Regions from separate parts of the Mesorhizobium sp. KACC 23794 genome, predicted to be linked through region 3. Evidence: riboswitches for the same ligand, from Rfam matches in the RefSeq annotation. Region 3 holds a riboswitch; each other region holds the start of a gene.
The links. Region 3 has a riboswitch for cobalamin ahead of ACSBOB_RS25890 (aromatic ring-hydroxylating oxygenase subunit alpha). Riboswitches for the same ligand answer to the same signal wherever they lie in the genome.

Region 1: it holds a riboswitch for cobalamin, as region 3 does, so the genes downstream of both, ACSBOB_RS15625 (CbtB domain-containing protein) here and ACSBOB_RS25890 (aromatic ring-hydroxylating oxygenase subunit alpha) in region 3, are expected to answer to the same signal.
Region 2: it holds a riboswitch for cobalamin, as region 3 does, so the genes downstream of both, ACSBOB_RS15405 (DUF1636 family protein) here and ACSBOB_RS25890 (aromatic ring-hydroxylating oxygenase subunit alpha) in region 3, are expected to answer to the same signal.

The regions. Positions count from the first base shown of each region.
Region 1 covers NZ_CP197465.1:3,195,021-3,202,754, reverse strand. Annotated here, with positions in the region: gene ACSBOB_RS15645 (class I SAM-dependent methyltransferase) at 110-691, shown strand; gene cobO (cob(I)yrinic acid a,c-diamide adenosyltransferase) at 621-1,235, opposite strand; gene cobU (bifunctional adenosylcobinamide kinase/adenosylcobinamide-phosphate guanylyltransferase) at 1,237-1,752, opposite strand; gene ACSBOB_RS15630 (CbtA family protein) at 1,745-2,509, opposite strand; gene ACSBOB_RS15625 (CbtB domain-containing protein) at 2,522-2,701, opposite strand; cobalamin riboswitch at 2,736-2,928, opposite strand; gene ACSBOB_RS15620 (aromatic ring-hydroxylating oxygenase subunit alpha) at 3,051-4,226, shown strand; gene ACSBOB_RS15615 (MFS transporter) at 4,219-5,418, opposite strand; gene ACSBOB_RS15610 (heparan-alpha-glucosaminide N-acetyltransferase) at 5,699-6,700, shown strand; gene ACSBOB_RS15605 (methyltransferase family protein) at 6,697-7,173, shown strand; gene ACSBOB_RS15600 (adenylate/guanylate cyclase domain-containing protein) at 7,199-7,734, opposite strand, start outside.
Region 2 covers NZ_CP197465.1:3,155,002-3,162,735, reverse strand. Annotated here, with positions in the region: gene ACSBOB_RS15445 (NADH-quinone oxidoreductase subunit D) at 1-483, opposite strand, end outside; gene ACSBOB_RS15440 (four helix bundle protein) at 526-909, opposite strand; gene ACSBOB_RS15435 (NADH-quinone oxidoreductase subunit C) at 931-1,533, opposite strand; gene ACSBOB_RS15430 (hypothetical protein) at 1,530-1,751, opposite strand; gene ACSBOB_RS15425 (hypothetical protein) at 1,748-1,978, opposite strand; gene ACSBOB_RS15420 (NuoB/complex I 20 kDa subunit family protein) at 1,983-2,564, opposite strand; gene ACSBOB_RS15415 (NADH-quinone oxidoreductase subunit A) at 2,555-2,920, opposite strand; gene ACSBOB_RS15410 (winged helix-turn-helix domain-containing protein) at 3,218-4,453, shown strand; cobalamin riboswitch at 4,542-4,739, shown strand; gene ACSBOB_RS15405 (DUF1636 family protein) at 4,775-5,194, shown strand; gene cobW (cobalamin biosynthesis protein CobW) at 5,191-6,228, shown strand; gene cobN (cobaltochelatase subunit CobN) at 6,470-7,734, shown strand, end outside.
Region 3 covers NZ_CP197465.1:5,276,418-5,284,151, forward strand. Annotated here, with positions in the region: gene metH (methionine synthase) at 1-966, shown strand, start outside; gene ACSBOB_RS25885 (DUF4238 domain-containing protein) at 1,000-1,917, opposite strand; cobalamin riboswitch at 2,105-2,313, shown strand; gene ACSBOB_RS25890 (aromatic ring-hydroxylating oxygenase subunit alpha) at 2,432-3,679, shown strand; gene ACSBOB_RS25895 (2Fe-2S iron-sulfur cluster-binding protein) at 3,696-4,802, shown strand; gene ACSBOB_RS25900 (hypothetical protein) at 4,799-5,077, shown strand; gene ACSBOB_RS25905 (aromatic ring-hydroxylating oxygenase subunit alpha) at 5,100-6,329, shown strand; gene ACSBOB_RS25910 (GlxA family transcriptional regulator) at 6,402-7,376, shown strand; gene metE (5-methyltetrahydropteroyltriglutamate--homocysteine S-methyltransferase) at 7,472-7,734, opposite strand, start outside.

The DNA of each region.
Region 1 (7,734 bases), 2.1 Mb from region 3:
GCGCAGTTGCCCTGCCCGATTCGCGCCCGATAACGGATTGGCTTTCGCTTGAGCGGAACCGAATGCCGTGAATCTTGTTCCGTCAGCATGACTGCTTGATCGGATCGCCATGGATCAACTGACGTGGCTCGACAAACTGCTGTTCAGGCTGGAAGCGCAGCGCGCCTGTCTTGGTTGGGCCGTCGGCGAAATCGCCGGCCGTCCGGGCGTCGTCTTCGAACTCGGGCTGGGCCACGGCCGCACTTACGACCATCTGCGCAAGCACCTGCCCGACCGCGACATCTACGTTTTCGACCGCGAGGTCGACTGCATCGCCGATTGCACGCCGCCAGACGACAGGCTGGTCATGGGCGACATCGTCGACACGCTGCCTTCCATGGCGCAGCGGTTCCGGGGAAAAGTCGTGCTGGCCCATGCCGATATGGGTACTTATGACGATACCGAGAATCTGACGAGAGGCGCCGTGCTCAGTCGCAATCTTCCAGCGCTGCTCGCGCCCGGCGCCATCGTCCTGTCGGACCTGCTGCCGCTGTATCTTGACGGCGCCACACCGCTGCCGCTTCCAGCCGGCGCGCGCCAAGGTCGTTATTTTATTTACAAAACCGGCCGCACGCCGGCCGCTAGAACTCGATCCCTTGCTGCGCCTTCACGCCCGCAGCGAAATGATGCTTCGTCGCGCCCATCTCGGTGACGAGGTCGGCGGCATCGACCAGCGCCGGTTTTGCATTGCGGCCGGTCACGATCACATGCAGCCCCTCGCGCCGGTCCTTCAGCGCGGCGACGACCGTTTCCAGGTCGAGATAGTCGTAGCGCAGCGCGATGTTCAGTTCGTCGAGGACAATCAGGCTGATCGACGGATCGGCCATCAGTTCGAGCGCCTTGGCCCACGCGGCTTCGGCCGCCGCCACGTCGCGCTTCAGATCCTGGGTTTCCCAGGTGAACCCCTCGCCCATCGAGTACCAGACGACCTTGTCGCCGAAGGCGGCAAAGGCGGCTCGTTCGCCCGTATGCCAGGCACCCTTGACGAATTGCACGACGCCGACCCGCTTGCCATAGCCGAGCATGCGCAGGGCCAGCCCGAAGGCCGCCGTCGTCTTGCCCTTGCCGGGGCCGGTATTGACGATCAGAAGGCCCTTCTCGATGGTCTTTCCGGCGACCTCGGCGTCCTGCACGGCCTTGCGTTTGGCCATCTTGGCCTTGTGGCGGGCCGCTTCCTCGTCGTCGACAGTCTTCATCTCATTTCACCCGCATCGGCAGTCCGGCGACCATGAAGACGACGCTGCCGGCAACAGCCGCCACCGCCTGGTTGAGCCGCCCCGCGGCATCGCGAAATCTTCGGGCCAGCGCGTTGTCCGGCACGATACCGAGGCCGACTTCGTTTGACACAATGAACCAGGGGCCACGCGGGCGCGAAAGCGCATCACTAAGCCGCCAGCTCTCGGCATCGACGTCATGTTCGGCCAGCATATGGTTGGAAAGCCATAACGTGAGGCAGTCGATCAATACCGGCCTGTCGTCCGGCAACGCCGCCAGCGCGCCGACGAGATCGAGCGGCGCATCCACCGTCTCCCAACCGTCGAGCCGCCGGGCGCGATGCAGGGCGATGCGCTCCCGCATCTCGTCGTCATAGGCCTGCGCCGTGGCGATATAGATCCACGGCGAAGGATGGGCTGTGACCAGCGTCTCGGCGTGCGAACTCTTGCCAGAGCGCGCGCCGCCGAGAACGAAGGTCAGCGAACGGTTGTCAGGCAAGCTGGTTGCGCAGCGAACCCGCGGAGCCGGAGAACCGCGTCCTGATCGCTCCGACGAGACCGCCGAGCAGCACCCAGAAGATCAGGTTGGTGACCGTGGATGCCACAACGAACTGGTGGTGCAGGTCGGCGGGGATCGGTGATTCGTGGCTTGCCGGCTGCGGCGCACCCACGACATGCGGCAGGACGATCAGCGCCACGCCGATGATCGACAAAACCACCGTGCCCCGGAAGGCGATGAGCGCCAGCCCCGCTGCCGTCGCGACAACGGTCGCGATCCACCAGGCTTGCCTTGCGCCAAGATCGGCAGCCGGCATCGCAGGCAGTTCCGGCGGCAGGCCAAGCCCGGGCGCCAAGGTGAATACCGCGAAGCCGGCAAAGCCCCAGAGCACGCCGGAACGCCAGCTGGAAATGCCGCCCGCGAATTCCGAAACGGCAACCAGGACCAGGGCAAAACCGAAGCCGCTGACCAGATTAGCCAGCACATTGAAGGAAAAGCGCTCGAACCCGTCGGCCGGAGCCCAGCCTTCCTCTTCATGCTCATGCTCAGCGACCGCCGGAGCCGCCTCGCTGGCGGCGGGCGCCGTGGCGTCTGCGGCCGGCGCGCCGTGGTCGTGTGCCGGTTCGGCGGCATTTTCATAGGTTTCCGCCTTCAGGATCAGCGGGTCGGTGGAAAAGGATTGCATCACGGCCATCACGAGGCTTGCCAATAGCCCCGCGATCGCCGCGATGAACACGACGTTGCGAAAGAGGTTCATGTCAAATCCTCGTCAGTGGCAGGGAAACGCCATCGAATGGCGATAATCGTGAGCCGCGTTGTGGGCTGCTTCCACATGCGAGAAGCCAACGAAGCCAACGATGAAGATGCCGAGGAGCGCCGCCAGCGCCAGTTGCATCGCACGCGACGATGCCGAGACCTGAACGCCAAGAGAGGTCGAAGCCGTGTTCATTCCATGTCCTTCCGCCCTCCACCCGAGGGCCCTTGATCCAAACCTGTCGCCGGCAGGTCTCCTGGCTCGCAGGTTCTCGCCTGGCCCCGCCTTCCCGAGGAAAAACCTCAGTGGCATTCGGGGTAGGCTCGCCGCTTACAGTTGCGGGGGCAGCCGCGGCATTGGGCAAACAGCCCGCACCACATTCCCTCTTGGTTCCCATCGGAACCGACGACGCCGACACCATAGGTATTCTCGCGGTATTCGGCAAACCAAATCCCGGCGGTTTTGGCGCCGAATGCGTCATCAGCACCGTGCATTGTTGACAAAGCCCGATGCGAGGTGTCCGCTCAAACGACCGGAGAGCGCGATGACCCCTGAATCCTCGAAAAGCGATCCTTACAACGGCCTTTCCTCGACCGAACCGACCCTGCCGTCGTCGGTCTACTGGGACACGGCTGAATTCGAGCGGGACATGGATGCGATCTGGTATCGCAACTGGGTCATGGTCTGCCGCGAGGCCGACCTTGCGCACCCCCGCGCCTACCGGGTGTTCACGCTGGGCACGCAGCAGATCCTGGTGCTGCGCGACGACCGGGGGGAGTTGCGCGCCTTCCACAACACCTGCCGGCATCGCGGCTCGCAGCTTTGCCGCGAGACGGAAGGCCGGCTGAAGGCGCGGCTGCTGACTTGCCCCTATCACGCCTGGTCCTATTCGCTGCGCGGCGACCTCGTGCGCGTGCCGTCGAAATCGCTGCCGGCCGGCTTCGACAAGGCCGACTATCCGCTTTACCCCGTCGCTCTTTCCGTCTGGCGCGGCTTCGTCTTCATCAACCTTGCGGACGAACCCGTCGGCATACCGGCTACCACCTTCGATCGCGAATCGGCCGATCTCGGCAACTGGCCGCTGGAGGATCTGGTCACCGGCCATGTGCTGACCAAGGTGATGGAGTGCAACTGGAAAATCTTTTGGGAGAACTTCAACGAATGCCTGCATTGCCCCGGCGTACATAAACATCTGTCCGCCCTGGTCCCGATCTACGGGCGCGGCCTCATGGCCCGCCACGACGATCCGGAATGGGCGCTGCACGCCGACAATGACGAGCCGCAATTCTCGGGCGGCCTGCGCAAGGGGGCAGAAAGCTGGTCGGAGGACGGCACGGCGCTGGCGCATCGTTTTACCGGCCTCAGCGACCGCGAACGCGCCGCCGGCCAGAACTACGCGATGAACCTGCCCTCGATGTTCATCGTCGGCCATGTCGACTATGTCAGAACCGTCCGTCTTGTTCCGCTCGGGCCGGAACAGACGGAACTCACCTCCGAATGGCTGTTCCTGCCCGAGGCGCTGTCGGAGGCCACCAAGGGTATCGACAACATCGTCGCCTTCGGCAGGACGGTGCTGGAGGAGGATGCGGCGATCTGCGAGGTCAACCAGCGCGGCCTGCGCGCCCGGCCGCATCGATCGGGCGTGCTGATGCCGGAGGAATACGACCTGCATCGCTTCCACGACTGGGTTCGCGACGCCCACCGGCGCGCGGCTACATAGATTTCGGCAGGTATCGCCACACGATCAGGCCGCAGACGGCGGTGAAGAAGCCCAGCGTCGCGAACACCGCGCCGAGGCCGCCGAAGGCCAGAACCACCGAATAGACCAGCGGCGGCAGCAGTTCGGAAAAGTCAAGATAAGTCCGATACACCGCCGTCATCTGAGGCCGCTCATAGGCGCGCACCGAGCGGATGAAAGGCGTCGAGCCCAACGCATCCAGCGCCACGGCGAAGAAGGAAGCAACCAGTAGCAGCAGGCCCGCCGCCAGCGGAAAGCCTTCGCCGCAAAGCCCGGCGATCCAGAGCGCCGCCGACAGCGCGAAGAAGCTCATCGCCATCGTGTTGCGCGCGCCAAAACGCCGGCCGAGACGTCCCCACCAGATCGCCGTGAACAGAACCGCATTGCCGGCCGACACCAGCAGGCCGCCAGCAAGCTCGCCCTGCCCGGTCGCCACCATCAGGATCGGCGCATAGACGAAGAAGGTCGTCCAGAAGCAGGAACGGCCGAAAGCGATGATCCAGGCAAGTCTCAGCCGCGGCTGAGCGACGAAACGGCCGATATTGCTGAGCGGATTGACGGCGCGCGTCTTGCCCGGCCGAATCTGAGCGTTGTCTGTGAGCCGGAAATACCAGAACAGTACAAGCAGCGTCAGCGCGAAGGCGACCACTACGAGATGCGGCGCCAGGATGCCGAAGCGGGTGTAAAGGAAGACGCCGAGCGTCGGGCCGCCGGTCCACGCCACCATCGACCAGGCCATGCGCATCGATTCGGACTGCATCACGTCGGCCTTGCGGATGTGGTCCATGATGTAGAGGTTGAGCGTGATCGCCAGCGCGCTGGCGCCCATGACGCGCAGCAGCATGCCGCCGACCTGCCCCGCCAGCGTGTGGGTGACGAACAGCGCCGAGCCCAGCGCCAGGAAACATGTGCCGATCGTGTAGACCCAGCGCCGCGATATCAGTCCGATGATCATCGGCATGAACAGCGTAGCCGACAGGCCGAGCAGCGCCACGACCGTGTAGAGGATCGAAACCCCCTGCTTGCTCGCCAGGATCTCGTAGGCCTGGATGGGGATGACGCTGGAGACGGTGGCGCGGGCGAAGGATTCGGCGGCATAGAGCGTCGCAAAGGTCCGCGCGCCGGGCGGACGCACGGCGGGAAGCCAGATCGGATGCCTGACCTGTGTTGCCATCGGCGCCCCGCGAAACCGCCCGAGACATCGCAGGCGGAGCGGATTGGCGGTAGCAGGAAACCGACGATTCGACGTCGCAGGGGGACGCTGGCCGCAATCGAAACCGCTTGTGGTCCAAAGGCTTGGCATCCCGTTCGGCCGTGTCGCGGCGATGCCGGCCAAAACAGGCCGGCGCGAGCCCGGACCCGCGCTTGGGAAAGGGTGGCCCGCCCAATTCCGTTCACCTCGGCCATCAGCCGTGCTAGCCGTTGCGGACCGACCGGCAACGGAATCTGTCCGCATGCAGCCTGACCAGCAATCCAAGCCCGAGACCGCGGCCGGCCCGTGGCGCATCGAATGGCTCGACGTGGCGCGCGGCGTGGCGTTGCTGGCCATGGCGACCTACCACTTCACCTGGGATCTCGAATTCTTCGGCTACGTGCTTCCCGGCACGACCGGTTTCGGAGGCTGGAAGCTGTTCGCCCGCTGCATCGCCTCGAGTTTTCTGTTCCTGGTCGGCGTCAGCCTTGTCCTGGCGCACGCGCGCGGCATCCGCTGGCCGGGTTTCTGGCGGCGCTTCGCCATGGTCGCGGGCGCGGCGCTGGCGATCTCGGCCGTCACCTATGTCGCCATGCCCGGCGCCTTCATCTTCTTCGGCATCCTGCATCAGATCGCGCTGTCAAGCCTGCTCGGCCTCGCCTTCCTGCGGCTGCCGGCGCTGCTGACCGTCGTCATTGCGGCGGCGGTCATCGCGCTGCCCCAGATTTTCCGGGCGGAATTCTTCAGCCACCCGGCGCTGTGGTGGGTTGGCCTTGCCCCCACGAACCCACGCTCCAACGACTACGTACCGCTGTTTCCCTGGTTCGGGGCGGTGCTTTTCGGCATCGCCGCCGCGCGGCTGGGAATCGATACCGGCCTGACGGCGCGCCTTGCCTTGCTCCATCCGGGCCACTGGTCGCGCCCGCTGCGGTTCCTCGGCCGACACAGCCTCGCCTTCTACCTGATCCACCAGCCGGTCCTGATCGGCAGCGTCTGGCTGTTCTCGCAAGTCTTCCCTCCAACACCCCAACCACCCGAGGCCGGCTTCCGCTATTCCTGCCAGGCGAGTTGCCAACAGAGCCGAGACGAGAACTTCTGCACGCGCTATTGTGCCTGCATGCTGGGCGAACTCGAAGCCGGCGGCGACTTGCAGAAGGTGCTGGCGGGCGACGGCAGCGCGGAACTGCGCGAGCGGGTGACCGGCCTTGCCGGCGTCTGCACAGCGCTCACCGAGGACGACAGATTGGAGGATCCGGCGCCGTGACCACTTCCCTCTCCGCTCCCAACCGGCTGCCATGGCCGCCCATCATCTATCTCGCGGCGATCGCTGCCGGCATCGTGCTGCTGGTTGTCTATCCACTGCCGTGGATCGAAGGACCCTTGGCCGACATCCTGTTTGCTGCGGGCTGGTTGCTGGCCGCCGCGGGAGCGTTCATCGGCCTCGCCGCGGTGCGGGTGATGCACAAGGCCAGGACGACCATCATGCCCAACCGCATATCCGAGCATCTGGTCACCTCGGGTCCGTTCTCCTTCACCCGCAACCCGATCTATCTCTGCAACACGATGATCACGCTGGGCGTCGGCCTGATCGTCGGCAGCATCTGGTTCCTGCTTGCCGGCGTCGTCGCCGCCTTCGTCGTCCAGAAGGTCACCATCGAGCGCGAGGAAAAACATCTCGCCGCGCGCTTCGGCAAGAAGTATCGCGACTATGCCGCCAGGGTGCGGCGCTGGGTGTAGACGCCTTCGTCTCCGCCCCTCGACCTCACGGTATGGCGTAGATGCGCATCTCGCGCTCGATGCCACGCAGGTTCCTGTCCTGCGAAACCGGCTTCAGGCTCCTGGATTCCAGGATGCTGGCCGAATTCGCGTGATCCATCACCGAACTGGTGACGAAGATCGACTGCGCGGTAGCAAGCCCCTGCACCCGCGACGCGATGTTGACGGTCTGGCCAAAATAGTCTTGCCGGTCGTTCATCATCACCGCGATGCACGGCCCCTCATGCACGCCGATCTTCAAGAGGAAATCCTCGCGGCCGCTCTTCTCGTTCAGCGCCTGCATCGCCTCGCGCATCCTGAGCGCCGCCGCCACCGCCCGGTCCGGCGTCGGGAACGTCGCCATCACCGCGTCGCCGATGGTCTTGACCACCGCGCCTGCCTCGGACGCGACGATCTCCTGCAACACCTGGAAATGGCCGCGCACCATGTCGAAGGCCGTGAGGTCGCCGACCCGCTCGTAAAGCTCGGTCGAGCCGCGAAGGTCGGTGAACAGGAAGGTCAGGCTGGTGATCTTCAGCCGCT
Region 2 (7,734 bases), 2.1 Mb from region 3:
CACGCCGCCCGGCCGGAAATAGGCCGCATGCATGCGCGCGCCGCAGGCCCGCTCATAGAAAACCATGAGCTTTTCGCGCTCCTCGAAACCCCACAGCGGTGGGGTGAGCGCGCCGACATCCATGGCCTGCGTGGTGACGTTGAGCAGGTGCGACAGGATGCGGCCGATCTCGGAATAGAGCACGCGGATCAACTGGCCGCGGATCGGCACCTCGACGCCGAGCAGCCGCTCGACGGCAAGCGCGAAGGCGTGCTCCTGGTTCATCGGCGCGACATAGTCGAGCCGGTCAAAATACGGCACGGCCTGCAGATAGGTCTTTGCCTCGATCAGTTTCTCGGTACCGCGATGCAAAAGGCCGATATGCGGATCGACCCGGTCGACGACCTCGCCGTCCAGTTCCAGCACGAGACGCAGAACGCCATGTGCAGCAGGGTGTTGCGGCCCAAAATTGATGTTGAAGTTGCGGACGGAGGTTTCAGCCACGGAACGCTCCGCAGTGAATGGTGAATGGTGAATGGTGAATGGTCACTGCTGAGCCTCGCTTAGCGACCGTACGTACTGGACGAGTCGCCTTCCTAGTCGCTGGCACCGTGAAAACAAATCCTCGAACCGATCGGTTGGTAGGAGCCCCACCTGATTGGCCAAAATTGCGTGAGTCTCCAATTCCTTGAGCGATCCTTGAGCGATCCTCAAAAACTGAATGAATGTCCGCCGTTGCGCACGGCCGAATCCTTCCGCGATATTGGCTGGAATGGAGGACGCCGAACGTCTCATCTGAGAGGTCAAGCCAAACGCCTCTTCCCGAGGAAACTCTCGGGTGAGCAAATAGACCAGACGGGCGATTTCCATCGCCTCCTTCCAGACGATCAGATCGCGATAGTCGCGTATCTGGTCTGGCTTGTCGCCCATTCACCATTCACCATTCACCGTTCACTGCTTCGCCTTCTCATCACCCGGCAGCACGTAGTCCGTGCCTTCCCATGGCGACATGAAATCGAAATTGCGGAATTCCTGCTTGAGCTCCACCGGCTCGTAGACCACCCGCTTGGCTTCGTCGTCGTAGCGCACCTCGACGAAACCGGTCAGCGGAAAGTCCTTGCGCAGCGGGTGCCCCTCGAAACCGTAGTCTGTGAGGATGCGGCGCAGGTCCGGATGGTCGGAGAACAGGATGCCGTAGAGGTCGTAGGCCTCGCGCTCGAACCAGTCGGCGCCGGGATAGACGCTCGTGGCGGAGGGCACCATCGTGTCCTCGTCGGCCTGAAGCTTCACGCGGATGCGAATGTTCTGGCGCGGCGACAGGAGATGATAGACCACGTCGAAGCGTTTTGCCCGCGACGGATAGTCGGCGCCGCAGATGTCGATGAACGACACGAATTGGCACTGCACGTCGTTCTTCAGGAACGACAGCACGTCGACGATGTTAGCCGCCTCGACCGACAGCGTCAGTTCGCCATAAGCGACAACGGCCTTGTCCAGCCGCCCGCCAAGCTTTTCGGAGAGATAAGCCGAGAGATCGTTGAGGGCTTCGCTCACTTGTGAGCCTCCAAATACTCTATCTTGCGCTCCAAGATGGCAATCCGACCACGCAATTCGGCGACACGATCGATCTCGGCGAGATAGCCATCAGCAACAGACGCGCCGATGTCGATATCGGCGAGCTTCGTCAGCGCCCTCAAATAGGCGTCGGGGCGTAAATGCCTGCCCCCCAAATGACGAAGTTTTGCAGCGGTGGAGTTCGAGTTCAGATTCATTTTGCACGCCCCAGGCTCTCGACCTTCTTTTCGAGAGCCTCGATCCGCTCCTCATATTCTCCGATGAGCATCCGGCTCAGCACGGTCTCGCCAGCCATCGCCAGCCGCAGATTCTTTTGACCCGCTTCAAGCTTGGAGAACCGTTCGTCGCTCTCCTTGCGAAACGCGGAGAGGTCCGCCTGAATTTCGCGAAGGAGATGAACAACGAGGTCCTTAGGTTCAGCCATCACGTCACCGTTCGATCGTGCCGGTGCGGCGAATCTTCTTCTGCAGCAGCAGGATGCCGTAGAGCAGGGCTTCCGCCGTCGGCGGACAGCCCGGCACATAGATGTCGACCGGCACCACGCGGTCGCAGCCGCGCACCACCGAATAGGAATAGTGGTAATAGCCGCCGCCATTGGCGCAGGAGCCCATGGAGATGACGTAGCGCGGCTCGGGCATCTGGTCGTAGACCTTGCGCAACGCCGGGGCCATCTTGTTGGTCAGCGTGCCGGCGACGATCATCACGTCCGACTGGCGCGGCGAGGCGCGCGGCGCGATGCCGAAGCGCTCGGCATCGTAGCGCGGCATCGAGATGTGCATCATCTCGACAGCGCAGCACGCGAGACCAAAGGTCATCCACATCAGCGAGCCGGTTCGCGCCCAGGTGATCAGCGCCTCGGACGAGGTGACGATAAAACCCTTGTCGGAAAGCTCGTTGTTGAGCTCGCCGAAGAAAGCGTCATCCGAGCCGATCGGCTTGCCGGTGTTCGGATCGATGATGCCCTTCGGCCTCGGCGCAACGAGCGTGGCGGAAGCGTCGTTCAATCCCATTCCAACGCTCCTTTTTTCCACTCGTAGACGAAGCCGATGGTCAACACGGCGAGGAAGATCATCATCGACCAGAAGCCGAGCATGCCGATCTGGCCGAACGACACCGCCCACGGGAACAGGAAGGCGACTTCAAGGTCGAAGATGATGAACAGGATGGAGACGAGGTAGAAGCGGATGTCGAACTTCATGCGCGCATCGTCGAACGAATTGAACCCGCACTCATAGGCCGAAAGCTTTTCCGGATCGGGATTGCGGTGGGCGACCAGATAGGGCGCAACCACCAGCGCGACGGGAATAGCGATCGACACGGCGAGAAATATCACGACGGGGAGATATGAGCTGAGTAGCCCGTCCATGCTCCGGCCTTCCGTTTGCGATCCTGACTGGTCCGATCATAGCACGGAACGGGAGGCTGGGACCGCGACAGTCTGACCCGTTCGGCCAGTGCCCGAAACCTTGCTGCGATGCGGCGAGGGTTAGCGCAGGCGCTGGGGCGAAGCAAGCCGAACCTTGGCGAATTCGCGGCATGTATCAACCACATATGCTGTCAGGATGATGACGCGGGCCAGTGGACGAGTGCCCGGCACCCCGTCCATATGGTGCAGCGCCAGAAAATGCTCCGACAAACACCAACAAACACCGCCGGAATGCAGATGAAGGAAAAGATCTCGCTCGCCCTTGCCCGCCGCATCGCCATCGCCGCGCAGGGCCTTGCCGATCCGCGCCCGGACGGGCCGATCACGCGCCGGCATCTGGCGAAAACGCTCGACCGGCTGGGCCTGCTGCAGATCGACTCCGTCAGCGCCGTGGTGCGCGCCCATTACATGCCCCTGTTCTCGCGGCTTGGCCCCTACCCGATGTCGCTGCTGGACGATGCCGCCGCGCCGGGGAAAAAACGCGCGCTGTTCGAATACTGGGCGCACGAGGCCTCGCTGCTGCCGCTGGAAAGCTGGCCGCTGATGCGCTGGCGCATGGAGCGCGCGAGCCGCGACGAGGAGATGTATCTTGGCCTCGCCAGATGGGCCGGGTCCAATCGCGGCCTGATCGATGCCATCCACAAGCGCATCGCCGACGACGGCCCGATCGCCGCCTCCGACATAGACGGCGCCAAGGGCAAGGGCGGCTGGTGGGGTTGGAGCGACGAGAAGCATGCCTTCGAATGGCTGTTCTGGGCCGGCAAGGTGACGACCGCCTCGCGCCGTGGTTTCGAGCGGCTCTACGACCTGCCGGAGCGCGTGCTGCCCAGGGAAATCTTCGATCGGCCCGACGTCCCGGCCGCCGACGCGCATCGGCAACTGTTGCTGATGTCCGCCCGTGCGCTCGGCATCGCCACCTATTCCGACCTGCGCGACTATTTTCGCCTGTCGCCGGCCGACATGAAAGGTCGCTTGGAGGAACTGGTCGAATCGGGCGACCTGCTGCCGGTCTCGGTCGAGGGCTGGAAAAACCAGGCCTATCTGTTCACCGGCGCACGGCTGCCACGAAAAGTCGAGGCGCGCGCGCTGCTGGCGCCGTTCGATCCGCTCGTATGGGAGCGCGCCCGCTCCGAGCGGCTGTTCGACTTCCACTATCGCATCGAGATCTATACGCCGGCCGAAAAGCGGCAGTTCGGTTATTACGTGCTGCCCTTCCTGCTCGGGGACACCATTGTCGGGCGTGTCGACATGAAGGCCGACCGCCCTGCCGGCGTGTTGCGTGTGCTCGCCGCCTATGCCCAGCCCGGCGCACCGCCGCATACGGCTGCCGAACTCGCTGCCGAGATCGAGCTTATGCGCGGCTGGCTCGGCCTGGAGCGGATCGAAGTTACCCCTGCCGGCGATCTAGGCCCGGCGCTGGCCGATACTCTGCCCGGTTCCGGCGCGTTGACAGGCTCCGTGGCCGGGGCGTAAACCGCATGTGACGGTCCCGACCGGCGGATGCCGGGGACAGTTTACTTTTTTCCGCTCGCGCCAACCTTGAAGCGTTGCGACGATCCTGCGGAAAGAAAGTAAACTGTTCCTTGCGCTTCGCTGGAAGGGCTAAGAGGGAATACGGTGCGGGTTTCGCCCAAATCCGTAGCTGTCCCCGCAACTGTAGGCGGTCAGCCCGCGCCGAAGGCCACTGGAGAAATCCGGGAAGGCGGCGTCAGGCGGAAGAGCCGTGAGCCAGGAGACCTGCCGTCATCAGATCAATCCGACTGTCCGGCGGGTGACCCGGGCAAGGAGTATCGTTTGGACCAAACCGCCTTCTCCGCGGCGACGACTGCCGAGCCATCCGCCGACACCGGCGTGACGCTGGTCGTCTGCTCGTCCTGCCGTGACGAGACCGGCTCGGACGTCCGCCCCCGTCCCGGCGAAATTCTCGGCGACCGGGTGCGCGAGATGGCGCGGGGTGCCGGCGTCGCCGTCCGCCAGATCGAATGCCTCGGCAATTGCAAACGCCGCCTCAGCGCCGTCATGCTGCGCGAAAACTGCTGGAGCTACGTCTTCGGCGACCTCAGCGTCGACAACGGTCCGGACCTGATCGCCGGCGCAAAACTGTTTGCCGCGTCGCAGGACGGCCTGCTTCCCTGGCGCGGCCGCCCCGACTGTCTCAAGCGCGGGCTCGTCGCCCGCATCCCGCCCGCTTCCCTGCTGAAGGATTTTTCATGACCGCCTTGCTTGCCAGGACCCCCTGCACCGTCGTCACCGGCTTCCTCGGCGCCGGCAAGACGACGATGATCCGCCACATCCTGGAGAACGCCGGCGGACGGCGACTGGCGCTGATCGTCAACGAATTCGGCGACATCGGCATCGACGGCGAGATCTTGAAGGGCTGCGGCGTCGAGGCGTGTCCGGAGGAGAACATCATCGAACTGGCCAACGGCTGCCTGTGCTGCACGGTCGCCGACGATTTCGTGCCGGCGCTGGACAAGATCCTCGCCATGGAGCCGAAGGTCGACCACATCATCATCGAGACTTCCGGGCTCGCTCTGCCGAAGCCGCTGGTGCAGGCGTTCCAGTGGCCGAGCGTCAAGAGCCGCGTGACGGTGGACGGCGTGATCGCGGTCGTCGACGGTCCGGCACTTGCAGCCGGAAAAGTCGCCAACGACATGGACGCGCTCGCCGCCCAGCGTGCCGCCGACTCCACGCTCGACCACGACGATCCGGTCGAGGAAGTTTTTGAGGATCAGTTGGCTTGCGCCGATCTGGTGATTCTTTCGAAGAGCGACCTCATGAATGCAGAGGCGGCTGGCAAGGCAAACGGACTGATTGCCGAGCATCTTTCCCGCGCCGTGAAAATCGTGCCGACGGCACAGGGCCGCGTCGACCCTTCCGTGCTGCTCGGGCTTGGGCTGGCTGTCGAGGACGACATCGAGAACAGGAAAACCCACCACGACGACGAACTCGACCACGAGCACGACGATTTCGATTCCTTCATCGTCGAACTGCCGAACATCACCGATGCCGAGCAGCTCGCCGGCCGCATCTCGGCCGCCGCCGAAAGCGAGAACGTGCTGCGCATGAAGGGTTTCATCCAGGTCGAGGGCAAGCCGATGCGGCTGCTGGTGCAAGCCGTCGGCCCGCGCGTCAATCATTACTACGACCGCGCCTGGACGACCGCCGACGACCGCCGTTCGCGGCTGGTGGTGATCGGGCTAAAAGGGCTCGATCGGGGGAAAGTGGAACGGATTTTGCTGGGATAGCCGATCGGAATTCAATGAAGCGCTTGCGCCCTACGTTGCCCCCCTCTGTCCTGCCGGACATCTCCCCCGCTTGGGAGGAGATTGCCCCGGCCGCTTTGGCTTCGCCAATCGCCACCCTTGCAGGAAGGTCTGTGTCGCCGAAACTGCCGATCTCCCCCCAAGCGGGGGAGATGTCCGGCAGGACAGAGGGGGGCGACGTAGAGCGCAGCAAACTTCCGAACTTCCAGCACTAGGCAGGATCATGCACATCCTGCCCACGACATCCGCCTCGCTCGACGATCTGGTCGAGCCGGTCGACCTGGCGCAATCGCCGGCCGATGTCGTGGCGCTCTCCTTCACCGACAGCGACCTTGCCGCACTCGCTTCCGCCTGGCGGCGCGGCGGCGAAAACCTGCCGTCGATGCGGCTGGCGGCGCTGCGGGACCTGCGCCATCCGATGTCGGTCGACCTCTGGCTGGACAAGGTCGCGGCACACGCCAAGGTAATCCTCGTGCGCATCCTCGGCGGCTACGACTGGTGGCGCTACGGCTGCGACCAACTTGCCGCACTCGCCCGCGCAAAAAACATCCGGCTGGTGATGCTGCCCGGCGAATGCCGGGAACAGGACGAGCGGCTGGTCGAATGCTCGACCTTGTCTCGGCCGGAACTCGACGACCTGCTGGCCTTCTTCCGCGAAGGCGGGCCGAGCAATATGGACGCGCTCGCCGGGCGACTTGCGGGACTGGCGCGGGGCGAAGACAGGGCATCGGCATCGCTGTCCCCGGTCCCGAAAGCTGGGTTCTACTGTCCTAAGCGGGAGATCGTCAGGCGCGGCGTTCTCTCCCCCCTTGAGGGGGAGATGTCGGCGAAGCCGATAGAGGGGGTTGGTCAAGGAAGCGCTCGGCATAAGTGGCACAAGAGGACATCGAGCACTGCGGAGGCGACCCCACCCGGCCCTTCGGGCCACCCTCCCCTCAAAGGGGAGGGGAAAGCCGCACCCGTCGTCCCCATCCTCTTCTACCGCTCCATGCTGCTCGCCGACGACGTCGCGCCGATCGACGCGCTCTGCGAAGCCCTTGAGGCACAGAACATCCATCCGGTTCCGATCTTCGTCTCCAGCCTCAAGGACAAAGACTCGCTCGCCTTCGTCGAGGCAGTCATCGCCGACCTGAATCCCGCCGCCATCATCACCGCCACCGCCTTCGCCACCGGAGCGGAGCCGGGCGCCGAGACGGTGTTCGACCGTGCCGGCGTTCCGGTGTTCCAAGTCATCGTGGCGACGACGCGCCGCGAGGCGTGGGAGAAGAACCCGCGCGGCCTGGCGCCGGCCGACCTTGCCATGCATGTCGTCATGCCCGAACTCGACGGCCGCATCCTCGCCGGCGCGATTTCGTTCAAGGCGCAAAGTGCCGCCGACCAGGCGCTCGGTTTCACCGCGCAAATCAACGGCCCGGAGCCGGATCGCATAAAACAGGTCGCGGCGCGCATCGCCGCGTTCCTGCGGATGGCCACCACGCCGCGTGATGA
Region 3 (7,734 bases):
ATCGACTGGGCGAATTACCAGCCGCCAAAACCGGCGTTCCTCGGCACGAAGGTGTTTCAGACCTGGGACCTGGCGGAGCTTGCCCGCTACATCGACTGGACGCCTTTCTTCCAGACCTGGGAGTTGAAGGGCCGTTATCCGAAAATCCTCGAAGACGAGAAGCAGGGAGCAGCCGCGCGCCAGCTCTTCGAGGACGCGCAGGCGATGCTTGCGAAGATCATCGCCGAAAAATGGTTCGCGCCGAAGGGCGTCATCGGATTCTGGCCGGCCAATACCGCGGGCGACGACATCCGGCTGTTCACCGACGAGAGCCGCACCGGTGAACTCGGCACTTTGTTCACGCTGCGCCAGCAATTGGCGAAGCGTGATGGCAAACCCAATGTCGCGTTGTCGGATTTCGTCGCGCCGGTCGAGAGCGGCCAGCCGGACTATGTCGGCGGGTTCGTCGTTACCGCCGGCATAGAGGAAGTCGCCATCGCCGAGCGTTTCGAGCGCGCCAACGACGACTATTCCTCCATCATGGTCAAGGCGCTGGCCGATCGTTTTGCGGAAGCCTTCGCCGAGCGATTGCATGAGAAGGTGCGCAAGGATTTCTGGGGCTACGCGCCGGACGAGAACCTGTCGCCGGACGAACTGATCGGGGAACCCTATCAGGGCATCCGCCCGGCGCCCGGCTACCCGGCCCAGCCCGACCACACGGAGAAGGTCACGCTGTTCCGGCTGCTGGATGCCGAGCGGAACGCTGGCGTCAGCCTGACGGAAAGCATGGCAATGTGGCCGGGCTCATCGGTATCCGGCATCTACCTGTCGCATCCGGAGAGTTATTATTTCGGCGTCGCCAAGGTCGAGCGCGACCAGGTCGAGGATTACGCGCGGCGCAAGGATATGCCGGTCGAGGACGTGGAACGCTGGCTCGGTCCTATCCTGAACTACGTGCCGACGCCCTTCGCGGAAGCGGCGGAGTAGAAGCTCTGACTTTGATATGAGGACTGCCATTCCTCAATGCGTCAGCGCGTCTGTCGTTCTTCTATCCGAGAGGGCCTGTTCCAAAACTTCACGATTGGGACCAGCAATCCAAGCGTCGCTTGCGAAAGCAACGAAGCGGTTCACTGCTCGCGGGGTGACATTGAGCGGAAGGTTTCCGTAACGTCCAACGAGGGCGATTTTCGGAGTTAGAGGCGCGACGATTTGAGCGGTTCGGTCCCTCAGGGCGGAGGGTGGAGTATTTGCATATCCATCAACCATCCATGCAGCACCGCGATCGCTGATGATAAAGCATTCACCCTTGGGAGCGGTCAGCTTGAGCCAAGACAGTCGAGGGAAGTGCCGAACCTGAAAGTACCATGCCTGCATATGTATTGCTTCTAAGCGATCTTCGCTACGCAGCTTCCACTTCCAGCCTTTGCGGAGTAGTTGGTGAAATTCTTCTTCGCTGTCTACTTGGCGAAGTTCTCCGGCCTCCGGGGCTTCAACGCTCAGGGGACACTGCCGATCTGAAACTTTTTCGAAGCCAATAGGAGGTGATTCGACAGCCGTCGTATCCCAAAGTTCGTTCGCTGCGCGCTCGACGATTTCTATGAAGCCGGGTGTACGTGCTGCTTGCCACGCGACGAATCGCCAAACCTGTTGAGGAACGACTGAGGTTTCTTCTCCTTCCAAAGCCATTCGTCTGATCGCTTTGGCTGCCTCACGTTCAATTTTTGCCAAATGGACTTCGACTGAGGCATCGGTGCCCGAAAAGCCGCCGGGGCCGTCATAGAAGCCTCGAACGATCGAGACATTTTTGGGTGAACGGCGACTGATCTCTCCGGTCTTCAGCGATGCGATCCATATGGATGGCTCGTGGCCGATGGTCGTTTCGGGCGATGCAAAGCCGGCCAAAAGGAATTTAGGTACAGTGTGTGCTCGGATACTCATTTCGTTCCGCTCGAATGACAATCACCGCTGTCGTTAAAGCCAACGTCGATATCAATCTTAATTCATTCAGGAACCGTTCCCGAGGTATTCCGCCCCAAAATAGGATGCACGGCCAACGACTCTCGCCTTGTCGTCTTTACGCCCGGCTCGTGTCGCTTTCGTATGGACGGGACTCGCGCGGCGGTGGTTAGATCACATCGTTCAAGGTGCTCTTCGGTGAATTGGCCGAAGGGATAATTGGGAAGCCGGTTTGATGCCGGCGCTGCCCCCGCAACGGTAGCGAAGCGAAGATTCCGACGGGATACCACTGGGCCGGGAATGGCTTGGGAAGGTGTCGGAAAGGTCCCGCAAGGACAGCTTCGGAGTCCGGAAACCAGCCTCGAACCATTTGAACTCGACTGATCGCGGTGGGCGGTCAAGGGGGAGAGCGTTGCGGTCGGGTCAGGCCACCCTTCCCGCAGCCATCTATCCTCAAGCACCACCAAGTTCAGTCCTTTGCTTTGCGAGGACGGACATGGACATACGCAACGAAATGCTCTCGCGGCTGCGCAACCGCAAGGCCGGCTACAGTCTCGACCAGGCATTCTATATCGACCCGGCATACCATCAGCTCGACCTCGAGCACATCTGGTACAGGGACTGGCTGTTCGTCGGCCATGACTGCGAAATCCCAAGCCCGGGCAACTACTTCACTGTTCAGGTCGGCGCCTATGCCGTCGTGCTGGTGCGCGGCAACGACGGCAGCATCAACGCGCTGCACAATTCCTGTCGCCATCGCGGCTCCCGCGTCTGCCTCGAACATCGCGGCAGTGCGGCCAAGCTCGTCTGTCCGTACCATCAATGGACCTATGACCTCGACGGCTCGCTGCTGTTCGCGCGCCAGATGGGCGAAAATTTCGACACGTCGACGTTTGGGCTGAAGCAGGTCGCCTGCGAGAGCGCCGGCGGTTACATCTTCATCTGCCTCGCCGCCCAGCCGATGGATTTCGCGCCGTTCCGGGCGATGATGGAACCCTACTTCCTGCCGCACCGTCTGCGCGACGCGAAGGTCGCCTACGAGAGCACGATCATCGAGAAGGGCAACTGGAAGCTCGTCTGGGAAAACAACCGCGAATGCTACCACTGCGCGGGAAACCACCCGGAGCTTTGCAAGACGTTCCCGGAAGCACCGACCGTTACCGGCATCGACGGCGCAAAAGAAGATCCTGAAATCGCGGCGCATTGGCAGAAGTGCGAAGCCGCCGGCTTGCCCAGCGCCTTCGTCATCGATGACCGCGGCCAATACCGTGCAACGCGCGTGCCGCTGCTTCGCGAGGCGGTCAGCTACACGATTTCAGGCCGCAAGGCCGTTCAGATGCGCCTGTCCGACAATGTGAACATGGACCGGATCGGCTCCCTGCTTCTCTACCACTATCCGACCACGTGGAACCACGTTCTGTCGGACCACGCGATCACGTTCCGGGTCATGCCGATCAGCGCGACGGAAACGGCGGTAACAACCAAATGGCTCGTCCACAAGGACGCTGTCGAAGGCATCGACTACCGTCTTGACGAACTGACCCATGTCTGGACCGAGACGAACGACCAGGACCGCCAGATCGTCGAGGAGAATGCGCGCGGCATCCATTCGCCCGCATACGAGCCCGGCCCCTATTCGGAAATCCACGAGGGCGGCGTCGCCCAGTTCGTCGAATGGTATTCGAGTTTCATGGAAGGCCGGCTGACCGAGGGCGACCGCCCGGCGCTGCGCTTCGTCGCCTGATCCGAGGCCGCTTGCCATGAACATGATTGTCACCGGCACCGTGCCCGTGCCGCTGCCGCTCGACGAGATGAAGCCGTGGAACTCGGCCAGGCAGATGCTTGTCTGCACCAGCGTCATCGACGAGGCGGCCGACGTGAAGACATTCACCTTCGTCGTCGAGGGCGGCGGCTGGTTCCGCTACATGCCCGGACAGTTCATCACCGTGGAATTGCGGGCCAAAGGTGGCGACCTCCACCGCACCTACACGGTTTCATCCTCGCCCTCGCGGCCGTATTCGATCTCGATCACCGTCAAGGCGCAGCCGACCAGCATCGGCACGCGCTGGATGTTCGAGAACGTCAGGCCCGGCTCGCGCGTTCGCGCCTACGGGCCGAGCGGGCATTTCACGCTAGCCCGCAATCCGGCGAAAAAATACCTCTTCATCTCCGCCGGCTCGGGCATCACCCCCATGATGTCGATGCTGCGCTGGCTGTCCGACTGCGATCCGGGCGCGGACATCGCGTTCCTCAATTCCTCGCGCCGGCCGGAGGAGATCATCTTCCGGGACGAACTCGAAATGTATGCCCGTCGCATGCCGAACCTGTCGCTTGGGTTCCTCCCGGAAGCGCGGTCGGCAGCCGCGCCGTGGGGCGGCCTGATGGGCCGCATCGACCGCCACAAGTTCGCGCTCCTGGTCCCGGACTTCATGAGCCGCGAGATTTTTTGCTGCGGTCCCGAACCCTTCATGAAAGCGGTGAGCACCATCGTGCGGGCCGAAGGCTTCGATATGGGCCGCTACCACCAGGAAAGCTTTGGCGCGACGTCGATCGCCGAAGCGGTCCACAAGCAGGCGCCGGACATCTCGCTCGATGGCACGGCTGCCGGGCTGATGGTCAGTTTCCTCGGCTCCGAAGAGCAGATCGCGTGCATGCCCGGCCAGACCATCCTGGAGACGGCGCGTGCGGCGGGCGTTCGCATTCCGGCCGCCTGCGAGTCCGGCATCTGCGGCACCTGCAAGGTGCTGAAGCGCGCCGGCGATGTCGACATGCGCCACAATGGCGGCATCAGCGCGCAAGAGATCGCCGGCGGCTATGTGCTTGCCTGTTGTTCCCGGCCGTTGTCGCCCGTGGAGATCGAGGCATGACCGCGCGCGACGGTTACGGGACGGCGATGCCGACCCATCTGATCGACGCAAGGAAGATGGCGGCGATATCGCCGCTGCCGCCGCCGGAGGAAGTGTTCATCGACTGGCTGATGTCGGTGCCGCCGGACGACTGCCTGGAGGCCGCGGCGCGTTACCAGATCGAGATCATCGACCGCTCCGCCCTGTTCCTGCACCCAGATGTCCGTCATCTGCGCACCCTGCTCGTCGCGGTGGCGGGCGATGCCGATTGGCCAAGGCCGATTTCAAGTCTCTGAGACAACCAGACAGGTCGCAGCCATGAGCATCGTCCCTCTCCAGCAGACTGAACCACCAGCCGATCCCATCGACCGGCTGGCCGCCGCGCACCGCGCCGGGCATGGCCTGGCTCGGCCGTTCTACATGGATCCGACCATCTTCGAACGGGACATGGAACGCATATTCCGGCGGCATTGGCACTGTCTCGCCCATGCCAGCGTCATTCCGAACGCCGGCGACTTCGAGTTGTTCAAGCTCGGTGACGAGCAGGTGATCCTGACGCGCGGTGCGGATGGCGCGATCCACGCCATGCTCAATGTCTGCCGGCATCGCGGCGCCGAGGTCTGCACGAAGCCCAAGGGCAACGCAAAATTCTTCGTATGTCCCTATCACGCCTGGACCTACACCAATGACGGAGCGCTGCGGGCAGCCCGGCTGATGCCCAAGGATTTCGATCGTGCCGCGCATGGCCTCAGGAAACTCCATGTGCGCGTCGCGTCCGGCCTCGTCTTCGTCTCGTTCGCCGAAACGCCGCTCGACTTCGACCCGATCGAGCAGTCGCTGCGCACCAGTTGCGGACAGTATGGCTGGGGCGAGGCCAAGGTGGCGCATCGCGAGCTTTACGCTGTGCAGGCGAACTGGAAGCTCGCGGTCGAGAACTACGTCGAGTGCTATCATTGTGGCCCGGCCCATCCGGAATATTCGCAAACGCACGCCCTCGAACAGCCGCTCCACATGATCGAGAAACTCAACGAGGCGATGGAAGCACGCACCTGCGCGCTCGGCATCGACGTCGGCAGCGGCGATCATTGGCGCAATTCAGCCGGTGGACACGAGGCGATCCACACTTTCCGCTACGCGCTTTACGACGGCGTCTCGACCGGCAGCGAGGACGGCAAGCCGGTCGCGCCGCTGATGGGCCGGTTCTCCGCATATGACGGAGGCGTCACCTCGATCCATCTCGGCGGCACCAGCTTCCTGGTCTGCTACCCCGACCACGGCATGATCTACCGCTTCATTCCGAAGACGGTCGACACATGCGAGATGGAACTGATCTGGCTCGTCCGCGGCGACGCCGAAGAGGGACGGGACTACGACCTTTCACGGCTGACCTGGCTCTGGAAGGTCACCACCGAGGAAGACAAGAAGATCATCGAGCACACCGCACGAGGCGTTCGCTCGCATTATTTCGTCCCCGGCCCGATCGCGCCGATGGAGCAGAACGAACTCCGCTACATCAACTGGTATCTGGAGGAAATCGCACGGGCCTGACCTACGTACTGCAGCTATTTGGGGACAGGTTGCGCGAATCGTTGACGCAACCACAAGCCAGGAGACACTCAAATGAACTCCCCCGCGAAATTGCGTGTTGGATTCATACTGGGCCGCTCGTTCACGCTGTCGGCATTTGCTCTTTTCATCGACACGTTGCGCCTGGCGAGCGATCAACTGGATCGATCGGGACGTGTAACCGCGGACTGGCATGTGCTGGCGAGTACGAAGAATCTCGTTCGGTCCAGCTGCGGCGTGCAACTCATTCCGACATCAGGTTTCGTCGATCCCACGACCTTCAGCCACATTGTCGTGGTCGGCGGGCTGCTTAACGAGGAGGAGCCCGTGGACGCGGAAACGATACGCTATCTGTGTCGCGCAGCCGCGGCCAAGGTGCCGCTCATCGGCCTCTGCACAGGGACGTTCATTCTGGCGAACGCCGGGCTGATGAGGAACCATGAGTGCTGTGTAAGCTGGCTGCATGTCCGCGATTTTCAGGACCGGTTTCCCGATCATGTCGTTCGCTCGGACCGGATTTTCCATCTCGACGAGAGCCGCGGTTCATGCGCCGGCGGCAGCAGTTCGGCGGATATGGCGGCACTGCTTGTGCGCCGCTGCATCAGCGAGGATGCGGAGCGGAACGCTCTTGAAGTTCTCCAGATCGAGCAAGCTCGATCTCCATTCCATTTGCAGGCGAGGCGAACCCTGGCCGACGGCGCGGACGATGTCCGTATCAAGGCAACTCTGCTGACCATGGAGCAACATATCAACGATCGCGTTCCCATCGCCCGATTGGCTCGGCAAGTAGGTGTAAGCCGTCGGCAGCTTGAGCGTCTCTTCAGGGAAAAGGCTGGCATGTCGCCGGCCAACGCCTACAAACGCGTCCGACTGATCCACGCCAAGTCACTTGTCACGAATACCGATGCCTCGATGCTGGAGATTGCGCTGGAAGCCGGGTTCGAAAGCGCGTCGCATTTTGCAAGGACGTTCAAGAAATTCCATGGTCGAACGCCGTCGGAATTTCGGACCAACACGATGCACGTCTGAGGCATCTTGATGCTTCAATGTGCTGCCGAATTGTTTGCAACTCATATGAACACGGCCGTCGGGGCCGCCGGGCAAGCCGGCGGCCCCGACGATTGTCATGCCGCTTCCGCCGTCTGGCGCAACTGCCGGGCCGCTGCGACCATGTTGACGAGCGCTGGCCGCACCTCCTCCCACTTTCGGGTCTTCAGCCCGCAGTCGGGGTTGACCCAAAGCTGATCGTCGCCGAAGCGCTCGCGGGCGAGGATCAGCAAGTCTGCCATTTCGCCGACCTCCGGAACGCGCGGCGAATGGATATCGTAGACACCGGGGCCGATCTCGTTGGGATACTTGAAGCTCTTGAACGCATCGAGCAGTTCCA